4 regions of the Labrenzia sp. THAF35 genome follow, and region 4 is predicted to be linked to each of the others. Evidence: riboswitches for the same ligand, from Rfam matches in the RefSeq annotation. Region 4 holds a riboswitch; each other region holds the start of a gene.
The links. Region 4 has a riboswitch for thiamine pyrophosphate ahead of FIU93_RS10460 (ABC transporter permease). Riboswitches for the same ligand answer to the same signal wherever they lie in the genome.

Region 1: another riboswitch for thiamine pyrophosphate. It lies ahead of FIU93_RS15425 (hydroxyethylthiazole kinase); the one in region 4 lies ahead of FIU93_RS10460 (ABC transporter permease).
Region 2: another riboswitch for thiamine pyrophosphate. It lies ahead of thiC (phosphomethylpyrimidine synthase ThiC); the one in region 4 lies ahead of FIU93_RS10460 (ABC transporter permease).
Region 3: another riboswitch for thiamine pyrophosphate. It lies ahead of thiO (glycine oxidase ThiO); the one in region 4 lies ahead of FIU93_RS10460 (ABC transporter permease).

What each region holds. Positions count from the first base shown of each region.
Region 1 is NZ_CP045380.1:3,373,439-3,377,080, reverse strand. It holds gene thiD (bifunctional hydroxymethylpyrimidine kinase/phosphomethylpyrimidine kinase) at 1-744, opposite strand, end outside; gene FIU93_RS15425 (hydroxyethylthiazole kinase) at 781-1,554, opposite strand; TPP riboswitch at 1,623-1,733, opposite strand; gene FIU93_RS15420 (Lrp/AsnC ligand binding domain-containing protein) at 1,941-2,177, shown strand; gene FIU93_RS15415 (hypothetical protein) at 2,199-2,606, shown strand; gene FIU93_RS15410 (DMT family transporter) at 2,838-3,642, opposite strand, start outside.
Region 2 is NZ_CP045383.1:42-3,683, reverse strand. It holds gene repB (plasmid partitioning protein RepB) at 1-115, opposite strand, end outside; gene repA (plasmid partitioning protein RepA) at 119-1,312, opposite strand; TPP riboswitch at 1,582-1,707, shown strand; gene thiC (phosphomethylpyrimidine synthase ThiC) at 1,799-3,607, shown strand.
Region 3 is NZ_CP045380.1:4,975,776-4,979,417, reverse strand. It holds gene FIU93_RS22940 (pirin family protein) at 1-541, opposite strand, end outside; gene FIU93_RS22935 (DNA topology modulation protein FlaR) at 688-1,212, shown strand; TPP riboswitch at 1,260-1,380, shown strand; gene thiO (glycine oxidase ThiO) at 1,542-2,519, shown strand; gene thiS (sulfur carrier protein ThiS) at 2,503-2,700, shown strand; gene FIU93_RS22920 (thiazole synthase) at 2,706-3,479, shown strand; gene FIU93_RS22915 (thiamine phosphate synthase) at 3,476-3,642, shown strand, end outside.
Region 4 is NZ_CP045380.1:2,271,149-2,274,790, reverse strand. It holds gene FIU93_RS10465 (ABC transporter substrate-binding protein) at 1-476, opposite strand, end outside; gene FIU93_RS10460 (ABC transporter permease) at 499-1,344, opposite strand; TPP riboswitch at 1,402-1,508, opposite strand; gene FIU93_RS10455 (hypothetical protein) at 1,590-3,362, opposite strand; gene FIU93_RS10450 (adenylosuccinate synthase) at 3,627-3,642, opposite strand, start outside.

The DNA.
Region 1 (3,642 bases), 1.1 Mb from region 4:
GTCGGCAGCGGCGATGGCAGCCTGAATATAGGACTTGGCGGACCTGACGGCCGCTTCCATGTCCTGCCCCTTGGCGAGACCTGAGGCAATCGCGGATGACAGGGTGCAACCGGTGCCATGCGTGTTGTCGGTCTTGATCCGCTCTGACCTGAGCCAGACCGCATTGCCGTTGCGATCCAGAAGCAGATCGGCGCTATTCGCGCCAGACCCGTGCCCGCCCTTGAGCAGAACCGCGTTGGCTCCAAGACCGAGCAGACGTTCTGCCTGCGCCTGCATTTGCGTTTCGTCAGCGGCAACATCGCCCTGCAACATGCGGGCAGCTTCATGCAGGTTCGGGGTAACAATATCGGCCAGCGGCAGCAGCAAGGCAATCAGCGTGTCGACCGCACTGTCGGCAAGCAACGGGTCACCGGAGGCAGCCACCATCACCGGGTCGAGCACAACCGGGCCTGTCTCATGTGCCCGAAGCCCCTCAGCTACCACCTCGATCGTATCGACACGCGACAGCATGCCGATCTTTGTCGCCTTGACGGCAAGGTCCGAGAAGACGGCTGTCATCTGGGCCCGCACGAACTCCGGCGGCACATCATGGATGGCGCTGACGCCGAGCGTGTTCTGCGCCGTCAGGGCTGCAATAACACTGGCACCAAAGACGCCGTTTGCGGAAAAGGTCTTGAGATCAGCCTGAATGCCGGCTCCGCCGCCGGAATCCGATCCTGCAATGGTTACCGCAATTGCGGTCATGGGAACCTCCTGGGAGTAGATGCCGAAAAGCCTGCGTCAGCCGGTCTTGAGACGGGCTTCAATGTCGCGGTCAGTCAGGCAATAGAGTGCGTCGAGCAACTCCGGCACCAGACTGCCTGGCCCGCCTGACCGGCCGGCAGCGATTTCGCCGGCAATGTTGAAGACGGACAGTCCGCAAGCAGCTGCAAGCGCCCTGTCCTTTTCGATACTCAGGAACGCCGCCAGAACCGCACCGCCGGCACAGCCGGTGGCCGTCACGCGTGACATCAGTGGATCGCCGTCGCGCAGCAGGAAATCCTCGCCGCGGCTCTCGACCCTGTCTTCTGGGCCGGTAACCGCAAAAACCGTTCCGGCCTCGATCAATGCATCAGCATCCGCCCGCTCCGGCAAGAGAGCGTTGAGTTCTTCCGGATTGAGCCGCACCAGATCCGGCTTCAGGCCCAGCAATTCGCGTGCATAGGCGCAGCGCACGGGAGACCGGTTGACGAAAACCGGATCGACACAAACCGGACGTCCGGCAGTCCTGGCAGCTTCGATCGCCAGCGGAATGGCCGCACGGCGTTCCTCGTCGAGGGTGCCGAGGTTCACCAGCAGCGCATCAGCCCCGCCGGCAAAGGCGGCAACTTCCTCCCGCGCGATGGTCATGGAAGGAACGGCACCGAGCGCAAGCAGCACATTGGCGGTGAAACTCTGGGCGACCGCGTTTGTGATGGCGTGAACGCGCGGCGTTTTCTGCCGCACCCTTTCCAGAAGGGTGAAGACCTGTTCGGCGCTCAGGGCCTGTGTGGAAGCAGCGACGGAAAGGCTCATGACGGCTCTCCTGCGACAGAAAGCCCGTTGCCGGTATTCCGGAAAAGACGTGTTGAAGGGAGTGGTGTGTGCATCATGATCTCAAATCCCTCCGCCGGTATCAGCCGGATCAGGTTCAAGGAGTTGGCAGGCCGCCTCTCAGCCCGGTCCAGGATGGCCGGGCACCCCCATGAGATGATTGCACTGCTAACAAGCCGGCCGTGCGATTGCAAGACCCGCCTTGTGCAGAGCGGCTACTCGGCAATTGACTGGCGGGAGGAGATAGGCGATGTCCTAGTCTGCTTTCGTGAATCTGTTGCCCGGCATGTTTGGCTGACCGAACAGCCCGGCTGATGGTTCAGGTGACACGTTCACCCCCTTCAAACACCAACTGCCCGGAGCGCCCCATGGTACCGTTTTTCGTGATGATCAAATGCCAGTTGGGCAAGACCTACCAGGTCGCCAATGCGATCGCCGATGCGGAAATTGCGTCCGAAGTCTACTCCACCTCCGGCGACTACGATCTTCTGGTGAAATTCTATGTCGACGACGGCTCGGACATTGGCCACTTCGTGAACGAGAAGGTCCACCCGATCGACGGCATTCAGGACACCAAAACCATCATTACCTTCAAGGCCTTCTGAACTCAGACCCGGAAATTTTCCATGAAACTCATTAAAATCGCCGCCCTTTGCCTGCCCCTCGCTCTTGCTCCGATCGGCTCGACCGCGTCCGCGCAAGGCATGCCGCCGGAGCAGATCAAGCAGATCCTGGACCTTACCAAAGCCAACTGGGTGTCATTCCGCGACTGGCAGGGCCAGGAGCTGATCTATTTCACCCACCTGGAATCCTGGAAGTGCGGCATCGACTATGTCTTCTACGGATTGAACGACGACCCGATTGAGCAGGAATGGCAACTGGAAGCCTGTGACCCGGACAACCAGAATGTCGTTCTGAAGGACAAGCCCTATCTGGAGCTGCCCCTGGGGTCGGCCCAGTCGATCAGCGTGCAGCTGATCTTCAAGGACGGCACCAAGAGCGCTGTTGAGCGGTTCGAATACAAGTCGCAGTAAGGCCGATTTCGGAAACCACCCGCATTCGCCGTCATTCCGGACAAGCGCAGTAAAGCTGCGTGCCGATCCGGGATCCAGCGCATCAGCGTGAGCAAAGCGAACTCTTCTCTCTTTGTTTAATGCCGCGCCTAAGGCGCGAAATAAGTCTGGATTCCGGATCGGTGCACAGCATTGCTGTGCTTGTCCGGAATGACGGGGAAGACAGCGGGACCTGCCCTCTTGTCTCTCCCCCTACGAACGCGAGGGCGATGACGCCCGGCGTGCCTTTGTCCGGTCCAGCCCGAGCTTGTGCTCGCGGTAGATGACGAAAATACCGGCGGCAATCACGATCAGCGCCCCCAGCACCACTGCAGGCAAAGGCGTTTCGCTGAACACTACCCAACCGACAATGATCGCCCACAGCATGTTGACATAGTCGAACGGGGCAATGGTGGAGGCATCCGCGAACCGGTAGCTCTGCGTCAGCAGGATCTGGCCGACACCGCCTGCAAGGCCGATCAGCAGAAGCAGACCTGCCGTGGGCAGGTCCGGAATGATCCAGGCCTGACCCGGCAGCAAAAAGCCCAACGGCAGCGTGAGCAGCGACAATACGGACGACATGCCCGCAAACCAGGTAACGATCGTGGACGTGCGCTCCGTCTCGCACAACTTGCGCACGGTGATCATGGCGAGCGCGGCAAAGCCGGCTCCTGTCAGGCCGATCAAGGCCCCGATCATCGAGTTGCTGTCCAACTCCGCGTCACCCAGATGCGGTGACAGCACAACCAGAATGCCGACAAAGCCGACACCTACTGCGCTCCAGCGATAGACCCGCACCTTTTCGCCAAGGAGCAGAAACGCCAGCACCACCACGAAGAGCGGCGATGCAAAGCCGATCGCCGTCGCATCCGGCAAGGGCAGCAGAGACAACGCGGTGAAGCCGCAAACCATCGCCGTCAGGCCGACGGACGCCCGGGTAAGATGTCCCAGCGGGTTGGCCGTTCGAAAGGCGAGCCCCAACTCCCGGCGCATCGCCACCATGATCAGCACCGGAAAC
Region 2 (3,642 bases), on a different replicon from region 4:
AACTTGACCGTCTATTTGGCGTGATGCCCGCCAGTGGGCGATCCGATTTATTTGGATCCCCTTGGATTTCACCATCCTCGTCCGACGAAAAACTGATCAGGTCTTTGCGTGCCATCCCTTACCTCCGTCCCCAAGTCACGTTTAAGAGGTCTTCGATTTCCTGGTTCACGAGAGACATAGATTCCATTGCGCGATCATAAGTACCGCGCACAAATTGGCTTCTTTCGACTTCATACAAAGTTTGCTTGGTAACACCGGCATCAGAAATAGCAGTAGATTTAAGCATCGCATGTTGAAGCATGCGATTTCCAAATATTGAACGCATAAACCCGGTCATCTGGCTTTGTGGTCCATCGTTTGGTTCGAAGCGAGTAACCAAGTAACGCATCCAATCATAGCTGGTACGCCCTCCGGCCTTTTCGACAACACTCATCAATTCAGCTGTCATAGAAAGAAATTGGGACATAGACATAACGTCCAACATCTGTGGATGTACGGTGATCAATACTCCTGTGGCCGCACTTAAGGCCGACATCGTTAGAAAGCCAAGCTGAGGTGGGCAATCAATGACTACAACGTCGTAATAGCTTTCAACGCTTGTCAGCACCTCCCCTATTCGGGCGAAAAACATGGACGCTGAACGTCCTTCAGACATTGCTTTGGGCGTTTCATGCTCGAATTCCATCAATTCAAGATTGCCTGGAACAATATGGAGGTTTGGCGTATATGTGGATCGAATGATTTCGCTTAAGGCTCGAGGGTCTTCATAACGGATAGCACCGTAAAGCGTTTCTCCCTCGTCGACATCTAGTTCGGGTTGATGTCCGAACATCGCTGACAATGATGCTTGTGGATCAAGGTCAATTGTTAAAACGCGGTATCCACGCAACGCCAAGAACTGAGCCAAATGAGCAGATGTGGTGGTTTTTCCGGAACCACCTTTGAAGTTCATTACAGTGATAACCTGAAGCTTTTCATCTCCCCGACGGATCGGCACATATTTTGGCGTGCCATTTTTCTCGTCCAAGACCTGACGTATATGATCCATGTCCTCGACAGAATATGTGCGCCTACCGTTCTCGTTTGGTTCGGGGCCATGCCCATCAGCGGCGACCTGACGTAAATAGCCTTCCTTAATGCCAATCAATTTAGCTGCTTCTGCAGGCGAAAATCTTCGGATAGTCTTTTGAGAAGCAGGTGGAAAGATTTTTCGTTGATGTATCTGCAATTGATGAGCGAGCTCATTCGCGTCCGCCGAAAGTGTCGTTGGCAGGTGTTCAGCAGCACCTTCAACCAGAAGATTGGTGTCCATCTCGAAAAATCCTCGAACTGCGCATTTTTGAAAACTACGCCTCAAACTGCGCTGTTACAATATGCTCCGATTCGTTACCAATTTACAAACGCTTAACCAAGTGCATTTTTCAGCCTAGTTTCGACAAGAACTTCGCATTGTTGTCCGCGGACAACTTTTTGGAGTCACCCGGCACATTTCCTTCAACCTTTTGCCGCCAAAGTGACAGCACTTCCTCGTCGAGCCAAGCATCTCTGTATTGACAAACGCACGTGGATGATGGCCGATGGCAACGTTACCAGGGGTGCCCCGGCAAGGGGCTGAGATACTGCTGGGCCGTTGATTGATGGCAGCGCAGTGACCCGTTGAACCTGATCCAGTTCATACTGGCGTAGGGACGGTGCAAGCGCTGCAGTACGACGTTGCCCAGAATCCGGAGCGTCATGGCGTCTTTCCATCATTCCGGCTTCGAACTGGGTCTCCAACTTGAAAGATTGGAGCCTCAGAATGAACATTGCCACCAAGACTATTACGCCCGAAATCACCAAGGGGCCGCTGCCTGCCTCTACAAAGGTTTACAAGCCGGGCGAAATTCATCCCGATATCCGCGTACCAGTGCGCGAGATCGCAGTCCATCCGGCCGCCGGCGAACCGCCCGTCACGGTCTATGATGCCTCCGGTCCCTATACCGACCCGACCCAGGCGATCGATATTGAAATGGGACTGCCGCGCCTTCGCGCCGAGTGGATCGCCGCCCGCGGTGACACGGAGGAATATGAGGGCCGCATGGTCAAGCCGGAAGACAACGGCTTTGCCACCGGCGAGCGCCTGACACTGCAATTCCCTAACCTGCAGAAACCGCGCCGCGCCAAAGACGGCAAGACCGTCACCCAGATCGCCTATGCCCGCGCCGGCATCATCACGCCAGAGATGGAATTCATCGCCATCCGGGAAAACCTTGGTCGCAAGGCTGCAAACGAAAAGCTTCCCCGTGATGGAGAGAGCTTCGGCGCGGCGATCCCGGATTTTGTTACACCGGACTTCGTCCGCGAGGAAGTCGCCCGCGGGCGCGCGATCATCCCAGCCAATATCAACCATCCGGAAGCGGAGCCGATGATCATTGGCCGGAACTTCCTGGTGAAGATCAACGCCAATATCGGCAACTCTGCCGTCACCTCGTCGATGGCGGAGGAAGTCGAGAAAATGGTCTGGGCGACTCGCTGGGGCGCCGACACCGTCATGGACCTATCGACCGGGCGCAACATCCACAACATTCGTGAATGGATCATCCGGAATTCGCCGGTTCCGATCGGCTCGGTGCCGCTCTACCAGGCGCTGGAAAAGGTTGGCGGCATTGCCGAGGACCTTACCTGGGAAGTCTTCCGCGACACGCTGATCGAGCAGGCCGAACAGGGCGTCGACTATTTCACCATCCATGCCGGTGTCCGGCTCTCCTACATTCCGCTCACCGTCAACCGCGTTACCGGCATCGTATCGCGCGGCGGTTCGATTATGGCCAAGTGGTGCCTGCATCATCACAAGGAGAGCTTCCTTTACGAGCATTTCGAGGAGATCTGCGACATTTGCCGTGCCTACGACGTTTCCTTTTCACTTGGTGACGGCTTGCGTCCGGGCTCGATTGCCGACGCCAACGACGCAGCGCAGTTCGCCGAACTGGAAACGCTCGGAGAGCTGACGAAGATCGCCTGGGCGAAAGACTGCCAGGTCATGATCGAAGGCCCTGGTCATGTGCCGATGCACAAGATCAAGGAGAACATGGACAAGCAGCTTGCGGTCTGCGGCGAGGCGCCGTTCTACACGCTCGGACCGCTGACGACCGACATCGCGCCGGGTTACGACCATATCACCTCGGGCATCGGTGCCGCGATGATTGGCTGGTTCGGCACGGCGATGCTCTGCTACGTCACGCCGAAGGAACACCTCGGCCTTCCCGACCGCAATGATGTGAAGACCGGTGTCATAACCTACAAGATCGCCGCCCATGCCGCCGACCTCGCCAAGGGTCATCCGGCAGCGAAGGTCCGCGACGACGCCCTGTCGCGCGCCCGTTTCGAGTTCCGCTGGGAGGACCAGTTCAACCTCGCGCTCGATCCGGAAACGGCCCGTTCGATGCATGACGAGACCTTGCCGAAGGAAGCCCACAAGGTCGCGCACTTCTGCTCCATGTGCGGTCCGAAATTCTGCTCCATGCGGATTTCCCACGATATCCGCGACGCTGCTCGTCAAGAGGGCATGGAGGCGATGGCAGTCAGATATCGTGCTGGCGGCGATCTCTACATGCCAAAGGATCTGTAGTTCATTCGCAGAGGGGAGGGGAGATTCGAGGGGAG
Region 3 (3,642 bases), 2.7 Mb from region 4:
TGTGGCCATAAAGCTCGCCCGCGATAAGTTTGACTGAAGCGCCCTTGTCGGCAAATTCCGGCTGTTCTTCTGTGCCGTGGTGCTGGAAGGTCGGGTCTGTCTCTTCCAGATGTTTAGGCAGGGCCACCCAGCTCTGCAGGCCGAACAGGGGACGTTTTTCCTGCAGGCGTTCCGGCCTCTCACGTTCGGAATGCACGATGCCCTTGCCGGCGCTCATCCAGTTCAGAGCACCGGGGGCAATCGCAATCTCCGTTCCAAGGCTGTCACGATGATACATCTCTCCTTCGAAGAGATAGGTAACTGTCGCCAACCCGATGTGAGGATGCGGGCGCACGTCGATACCGCCGCCGACCAAAAGCTCTGCCGGGCCCATCTGGTCGAAGAAGATAAACGGGCCAACCATCCGCCGCCTGGCAGACGGCAAGGCACGTCTTACCGAAAATCCGCCGAGGTCGGATGTCCGCGGTACGATGATCGTTTCAATCGGGTCACAGCTTGCAGCATTTCCAGGTACGGGATCAGGGCAATTCAACCAGCTCATCTGCCTCTCCATCAAAGAACATTCTGTCTTGCAAACTAGATAGGGCCTGCGAAGCCGAAGTGTCCATTGAACAGTCTGTTTCGGGTTTTCATCCCCTGTACAATCTGTATAACGACCGGCCCTTCCTTGCTTTTGTTTGGTGCGACATGAAACGCGTGATGATCGTTGGCGGCCCGGGCTCGGGCAAAAGCACGCTTGCCGTTGCCCTTGGGCGGAAAACCGGACTGCCGGTCTATCATATGGACAAGATCCACTACCGCTCCGGTTGGAGCGAGCGGACGCGGGCAGAGAAAGACCGGCTGACGCATGAGGTCCATCTGAAGGATGTGTGGATCTTCGAGGGCGGTCATTCAAGCACCTATGCGGAACGTCTCGAACGTGCCGACACTTTCATCTGGCTCGATGTCCCGGTGACGTGCCGCATATTTCGAGTGCTGAAACGGTCGGTGAAATACAATGGGCAAAGCCGTCCGGATCTGGCCGAGGGCTGCCCGGAGCAGTTCAACTGGCAAACTGTTGAATTCCTGAGGTTCATCTGGCGAACGAGACACTCCGCCAGAGCCAAGCTGGAGCACATCTACCGCGAACCTCCGGACCATCTGAAAGTCTATCGGTTCAGCACCCTTGCCGAAATCGACGACTTTCTGGCGCGACCCTGGCAACAAGGATGAAGGCTCATCCTGTCTCTTGACAGGTGCGCCTGACGGGCGGCACAACAGGGGCTCACCCGGGGTGCCTCCAGAAGAGGCTGAGATACTGCTGGCGCACTTGCGCAGTGCAGGGACCCGACGAACCTGATCCAGGTCATGCTGGCGAAGGGAAGGTGTTCTCGGCCAACTGCGTTCGCCACGGCAATGCTCCACCCCGGCCACCTTTCCAAGCCGAATGTCCGAAATGCGCGACCTTTTCCGGTCCTTACGGAGATCCGTTGAATGCAAGCGGGCTATCAGACATTCCGTGATGTCGAACGACTGACGTCCATCCTGGCAGGAGAGGCGGAATGAAGGTCTGTATCAAAGGGGCGGGTGTCGCCGGTTTAGCACTGGCACATGAGCTTGTCTCGCGCGGTGTGCGGGTGGAGCTGCTGGAAAAACACAAGGATCTCACCGCCAGTGCCTCCTGGCTCGCAGGCGGCATGTTGGCGCCATGGTGTGAGCGGGAAAGTGCCGAGGAAGATGTTCTGCGGCTCGGGCAAGCCTCCATTGGCTGGTGGAGCAAGGTCCTGCCGGGACAGGTTTCGCACAATGGCACGCTGGTTGTTGCCGCGCCGCGCGATACCGGCGAGTTAAGTCGCTTTGCTTCTCGAACCAGCGGCTTTGCCTGGCTCGATGCTGACGCGCTGGGCGCACTCGAACCGGACCTCGCAGGCCGATTTGCAAAGGGGCTCCATTTTGCCGGGGAAGCCCATCTCGATCCGCGGCAGGCCCTCACGGCATTGCGGGCAAAGGTGTCTGAAAGCGGTGCCAAGGTGAGGTTAGAGGCGCAGCACTTCACCGCGGCGACCGATATTGTCGCCGATTGTACCGGCATGGCCTCGCCGGATCCGCACTTGCGTCCCGTACGCGGTGAAATGCTGATCCTCCACGCGCCGGATGTCTCGCTTTCGCGGCCGGTGCGTTTTATGCACCCGCGCATCCCGGTCTATGTCGTGCCTCGTGACAACGGTGTTTTCATGGTCGGGGCAACCATGATCGAAAGCGGTGACCAGGGAGCGGTCAGTGTTCGGTCCACCATGGAACTTCTAAATGCCGCCTACAGCCTGCATCCGGGATTTGCCGAGGCAAAGATCATCGAAACCGGGGTGGGCATCCGTCCGGCATATCCAAACAATCTTCCTCGTCTCACGTTTACCGGCAACACGTTGTCAATGAACGGATTCTACCGGCACGGCTTCCTGCTTGCTCCGCATTTTGCCATGGAGGCGGCAGGCAGGATCGTGCAACACCTTCAGGAGATGTCCCTTGAAGCTAACCATTAACGGCGAACCTAAGGAAGTTGTCAGCGCGACGCTAGCTGCGCTTCTGGACGAACTTGCCTATGACCATGAGTTTCTTGCAACGGCGCGCAACGGCGATCTGGTTTGTGCTGAAGAACGAAGCGCTTGCGTCCTTCAAGCTGGCGACCGTATCGAGATCCTGTCGCCGATGCAGGGAGGATGACGCCCATGTTTGAAGTTTATGGCGAAAGCGTTGCGTCGCGTTTCCTGCTTGGAACTGCCCAGTACCCATCTCCCCAAATTCTGTCGGACACGGTGAAGGTATCCGGGGCTGAAATTCTGACGGTGTCCCTTCGGCGCGAAACGGCAGGAAGTGGCGGAGGCGGCCGGTTCTGGGACCTGATCCGGGAACTGAACGTCAAGGTGCTGCCCAACACTGCCGGATGTCATTCGGTGAAGGAAGCCGTCACCACCGCAAAAATGGCACGCGACCTTTTTGGAACCGACTGGATCAAGCTGGAAGTAATCGGTCATCACGACAGCCTGCAGCCGGATGTCTTTGGCCTAGTTGAAGCCGCACGTATCCTGAGCGATGACGGCTTCAAGGTGTTTCCCTATACGACGGACGATATTGTCGTCGGCGAACGGTTGCTTGACGCGGGGTGTCAGGTGTTGATGCCCTGGTGTGCGCCAATCGGTTCGGCGAAAGGGCCGGTCAATCCGGATGCCCTTCGTGCTTATCGCAGTCACTTCAAAGGCATCCCACTTGTTGTGGATGCCGGTCTTGGCAGACCGTCCCATGCGGCTGCTGTTCTGGAACTCGGTTTCGATGCGGTACTGCTGAATACGGCTGTCGCAAAGGCCGGAGACCCTGTCGCAATGGCCAAAGCCTTTGCAGTTGCAATTGAGGCCGGTCGCCTGGCCTATGAAGCCCAACCCCTGGAACCTCGCGACATGGCGGTTCCTTCTACCCCGGTTCTCGGAATGGCGGTGTTTGAATGAAGCTCGATCCCTTTTACCTCATCGTCGACAGTTCCGACTGGATCGAGCGGCTGGTTCCGCTTGGCGTCAAACTGGTTCAACTGCGCATCAAGGACGCGAGCGACGAAGTCCTGCGCAAGGAAATCGCAGCATCCAAGAGCGCTTGCGAAAAGCACGGCTGCCA
Region 4 (3,642 bases):
ACCAGCTCGACATCATCCATGGTCAAACCGGCCGAACGCAGCATCTGGCCCAGCATCGCGTCCTCGAAGCCGGACACGGAAAAACCGACACTCTTCCCCTTGAGGTCCTTCAGTTCCTGTATCGGGCCGTCCTTGAGCACAATGAGCGAATTGAGGGGCGTCTCCACCAGCGTACCGATCCATTTCAGCGGCAGCTCTTCCTCGATTTGCGCATGAAGCGTCGGCTGATAGGACACCGCGATATCGCCCTGCCCGGCAGCAACCAGTTTCGGCGGCATCGCCGGGTCCGCCGGTTCGATGATCTCAACCTCGAGGCCTTCTGCCTCGAAGAAACCCATGTTCTGCGCAGTTACAAGCGGCGCGTGATCCGGATTGATGAACCAGTCGAGCAGCAAGGTCAGTTTCTCACTGGCCTGTACCGGCCCCGATGCCAGCAGCCCGGCCGCCAATGCGAGTGACAGGATTTGTTTTTTCATGAGGTCCTCCGTAGAGCGGCAGCTAGGTGAGCGGCTGCCAGGGAACAAGAAGTCGGGTGAGATGGTTCACGGCAAAGCGCATGATCAGCACCATCGCCGCGAGCAGGATCAGGGCGGCGAACATCATGTCCGCCTGCATCCGGTTGCTGCTTTGAAGCATGATGAAGGCCAGGCCTCCTTTTGCCCCGGCCCATTCGCCAATGATCGCCCCCATGGGAGCGAACACCGCGGCCACCCGCAGGCCGGAGGCAAACGCCGGCAAGCCTGACGGCAGGCGAAAGAACCAGAGTTCCTTCAGGCGAGACAGACGATAAAGCCGGGCGAGATCGCACAAACCCGGGTCAAGCCGCTGCAGGCCATCGAAAAACGTCGATGTGACCGTGAAGAAGATGACCAGGATGATGACGACGATCTTGGAGGCCAGCCCGAAACCGAGCCAGAGCACCAGGATCGGCGCGATTGCGAAAACAGGCAGGGCCTGCGTCACCAGAATGGGCGGCATGGCAAATCTTGCAGCAATCGGAAACAGCCACAAAAGAACGGAAAGCAATGCCCCGGCGGCTGCCCCCAGCACAAACCCGAGCACCGTCTCATAGGCGGTGATGCCGGCATGATGCAGAAGGAAGCCTGCGTGTTTGACAAAGGCCGTAAAGACGCGGTCCGGACCCGGCATGATATAATGCTGGGTGTCAAACACATGGACGATTGCCGCCCAGATAACGACAGTCAGCAGGAGGCCGAGTATGGTCCTGGCAACAGCTTTCACAAACGCCATCATCCCGCAGCCTCCGCCGCCATTGGCCAACAGGAACGCATGAAAGCCGATACCGGCATTCGGATGTGCGGCGACCGCAGTGGTCGCAGACAAGTACGCATAGGATCTCCCGTCTTCGGACAAGCCGAAAATGACAATGGAGATCCGGGAATAGGCTAAGGATTCCGTCCCTTCGCCGGCATGACCCGGATCAGGTTCTAAGGGTTCGGCATTACGCCATCTCAGCTCCGGTAACCGGAACACCCCTCGGACCAAGGCGGACCATGCCTTGTGTGACGAAAAAAGGCAAGCCGCCGTGAGGCGGCTTCTTCAGATTTTGAAAGGAGGCAGGCTGGCGCTTAGCCGGCTTGCCAAGACGTGATCGCCTTTTCAACGGCATCTGCACCGGCGGTTCCCTTTTCCAGGGTCAAGATGCCGCGCTTGCCGTTTTCGTAAAGCATCGGAATGTCAATCCAGCCGCGTTCACGCAGCAGGGCGAGATTGCGTTGCTGCTCGTTCGGCAAGCTTGAAAGGGCAATCCAGAAAAAGCCCGGAGACACTTTCACGGAAGCGCCGATCAGCGCATCGCCACGAGCTTCTTCCGTAGGCTTCATGACCAGGCCTGGCACGTTGACGACGTCACCCGGAGCGAAGTTTTCCGGGAACTCGTACTTGATCTCGACCAGATGGCTGGCGGGCAAGGAAGTATCGTCATTCGGCTTGATGCGAATGTCGACCTTCACATCCCGCTCGGGGATTTCAATGGAGGCGCTCAGAACCGCGAGAGCCTTGCCGTCCAGATTCGTTTCTTCATCGACACCCCAAACGACAGCGCCTTGCGCAGCCGTTCCGGCACCACCGGACTCTTCCCCTTCTTCGTAAAGGATGGAGCGCTGCACCGAGGAATCCGCATCCGTAGCGGACGGAGCCGGTGAAGTTTCGTCTGGCGAAATGGCCGAGAGATTGTCTTCCGGCACCGCAATCGGGCTTTCGGTGGTCGCAGAAGACTGATCGTTTTCTCCACTCGTCACGATGGACGGCTGGGAAGGTTCGGGCGCAGCGGAAGCTGGTGTATCGACCTGCGGTGTATCGGCCGGCGCAGGCGAATCAGACTGTCCGGTAATCGTCGTCGTGGTTACCGTACGTGCATCCGGGGCAACCACATCGGTCTCGCCTTCGTTCAACAGGCGGTCGGTGTTTTTCGAAGGCTCTTCACCTTCTCCGACAGGGGCAGCGGTCGAAGGCTCCGGCGTGGTGTCCGGCTGCGTATCGACAGGCGTTTGCGAAGAAGACGCGACCGGCACGTTGCCGCTATCGGCTGTCTCATCGCCCGCAGGCATCAGGAAATAGGCTCCGGCGCCCAGGAGCACCAGCAACAGGACACCCGCAGCAATCACGATCGGAACGGTGCGGCTGCCGGATGAATCACCACGCAGCGCATCCGAAGCACTCGGCTTGGCGCGCTTGGAGCGGCTTTTCTTGGAGGCCGACTTGTCCTTCGGCTTGGCTGTTTCCTCGCCTGGATAAGCCTGATCGGCGGGATCGGCCGCACCGGTGGTATCCGCAGGCTCGAATAGGCCATCATCTGTCTGTTCCGGCTGCACAGGTCCGCCGAAAGAGGGCTCCTGGCGCACAGGCGCAGCGCCCGGGTCGGCAGCTTCCTTGGCGTGGTGAACAGCCTGGCTGGCCGCGGTGCCAAGCGCTTCGGCCTGTGTCAGGGTTTCCTTCAAGGGCGACGGAGCCGGGGTATCCACCACCGGTGCTGCAGTTGTTTCAGGTTCCTGTGGTGCAGGCGCAGGCGCTTCCGGCGCAGCCTCTGCCACCGGCTCAGCCGGAGGCGGTGTCACGGGCGGCGCGGAAACCTGCGGCGCCGGGGTCGGCGTTTCGACCTTCGGAACAGTGGGGCTGAGACCGAGGCTTTCGCGGGCGGCTTCGGCTTCCACCTTGCGAATGGCTTCTTCCAGACGCAGCTGCTCGGCCGTGATCTCGGACGGCGCCAGCGGCGGCTCATAGGCTTTCAGCTGATTGACGATGGCATTGCGCGCACGGCTGTAAACGCTTCTGCGTGCAGCACCATTGTTTTCAGGTAAAGACGCGATCGTTTTCTTCAGAATTGAATAGTAATCAGCCATCTTCCTGCCTACCGGCCGACTGCAAGGATCTGTTCTGCGGGCCCGAGATTTCGTTTCATTCTCAGGCTTATAGCAAGTTTTTCGAAAACCGGTGCTATTTCTTCAATAACTTCGCCGCGACAGAGAACCTCGCAGTACCCTTTTCCTAACACAGATTGTTTGTTCGGCACACACATGGAACGCCGAAAACGAAAGGTGGTTGCGTGCGGTGATTCGCAGCACGCAACCGCAGTCCTTAATAATGTGCTTCTAACGTCACAGATCTCAATCCTGGAAGGGA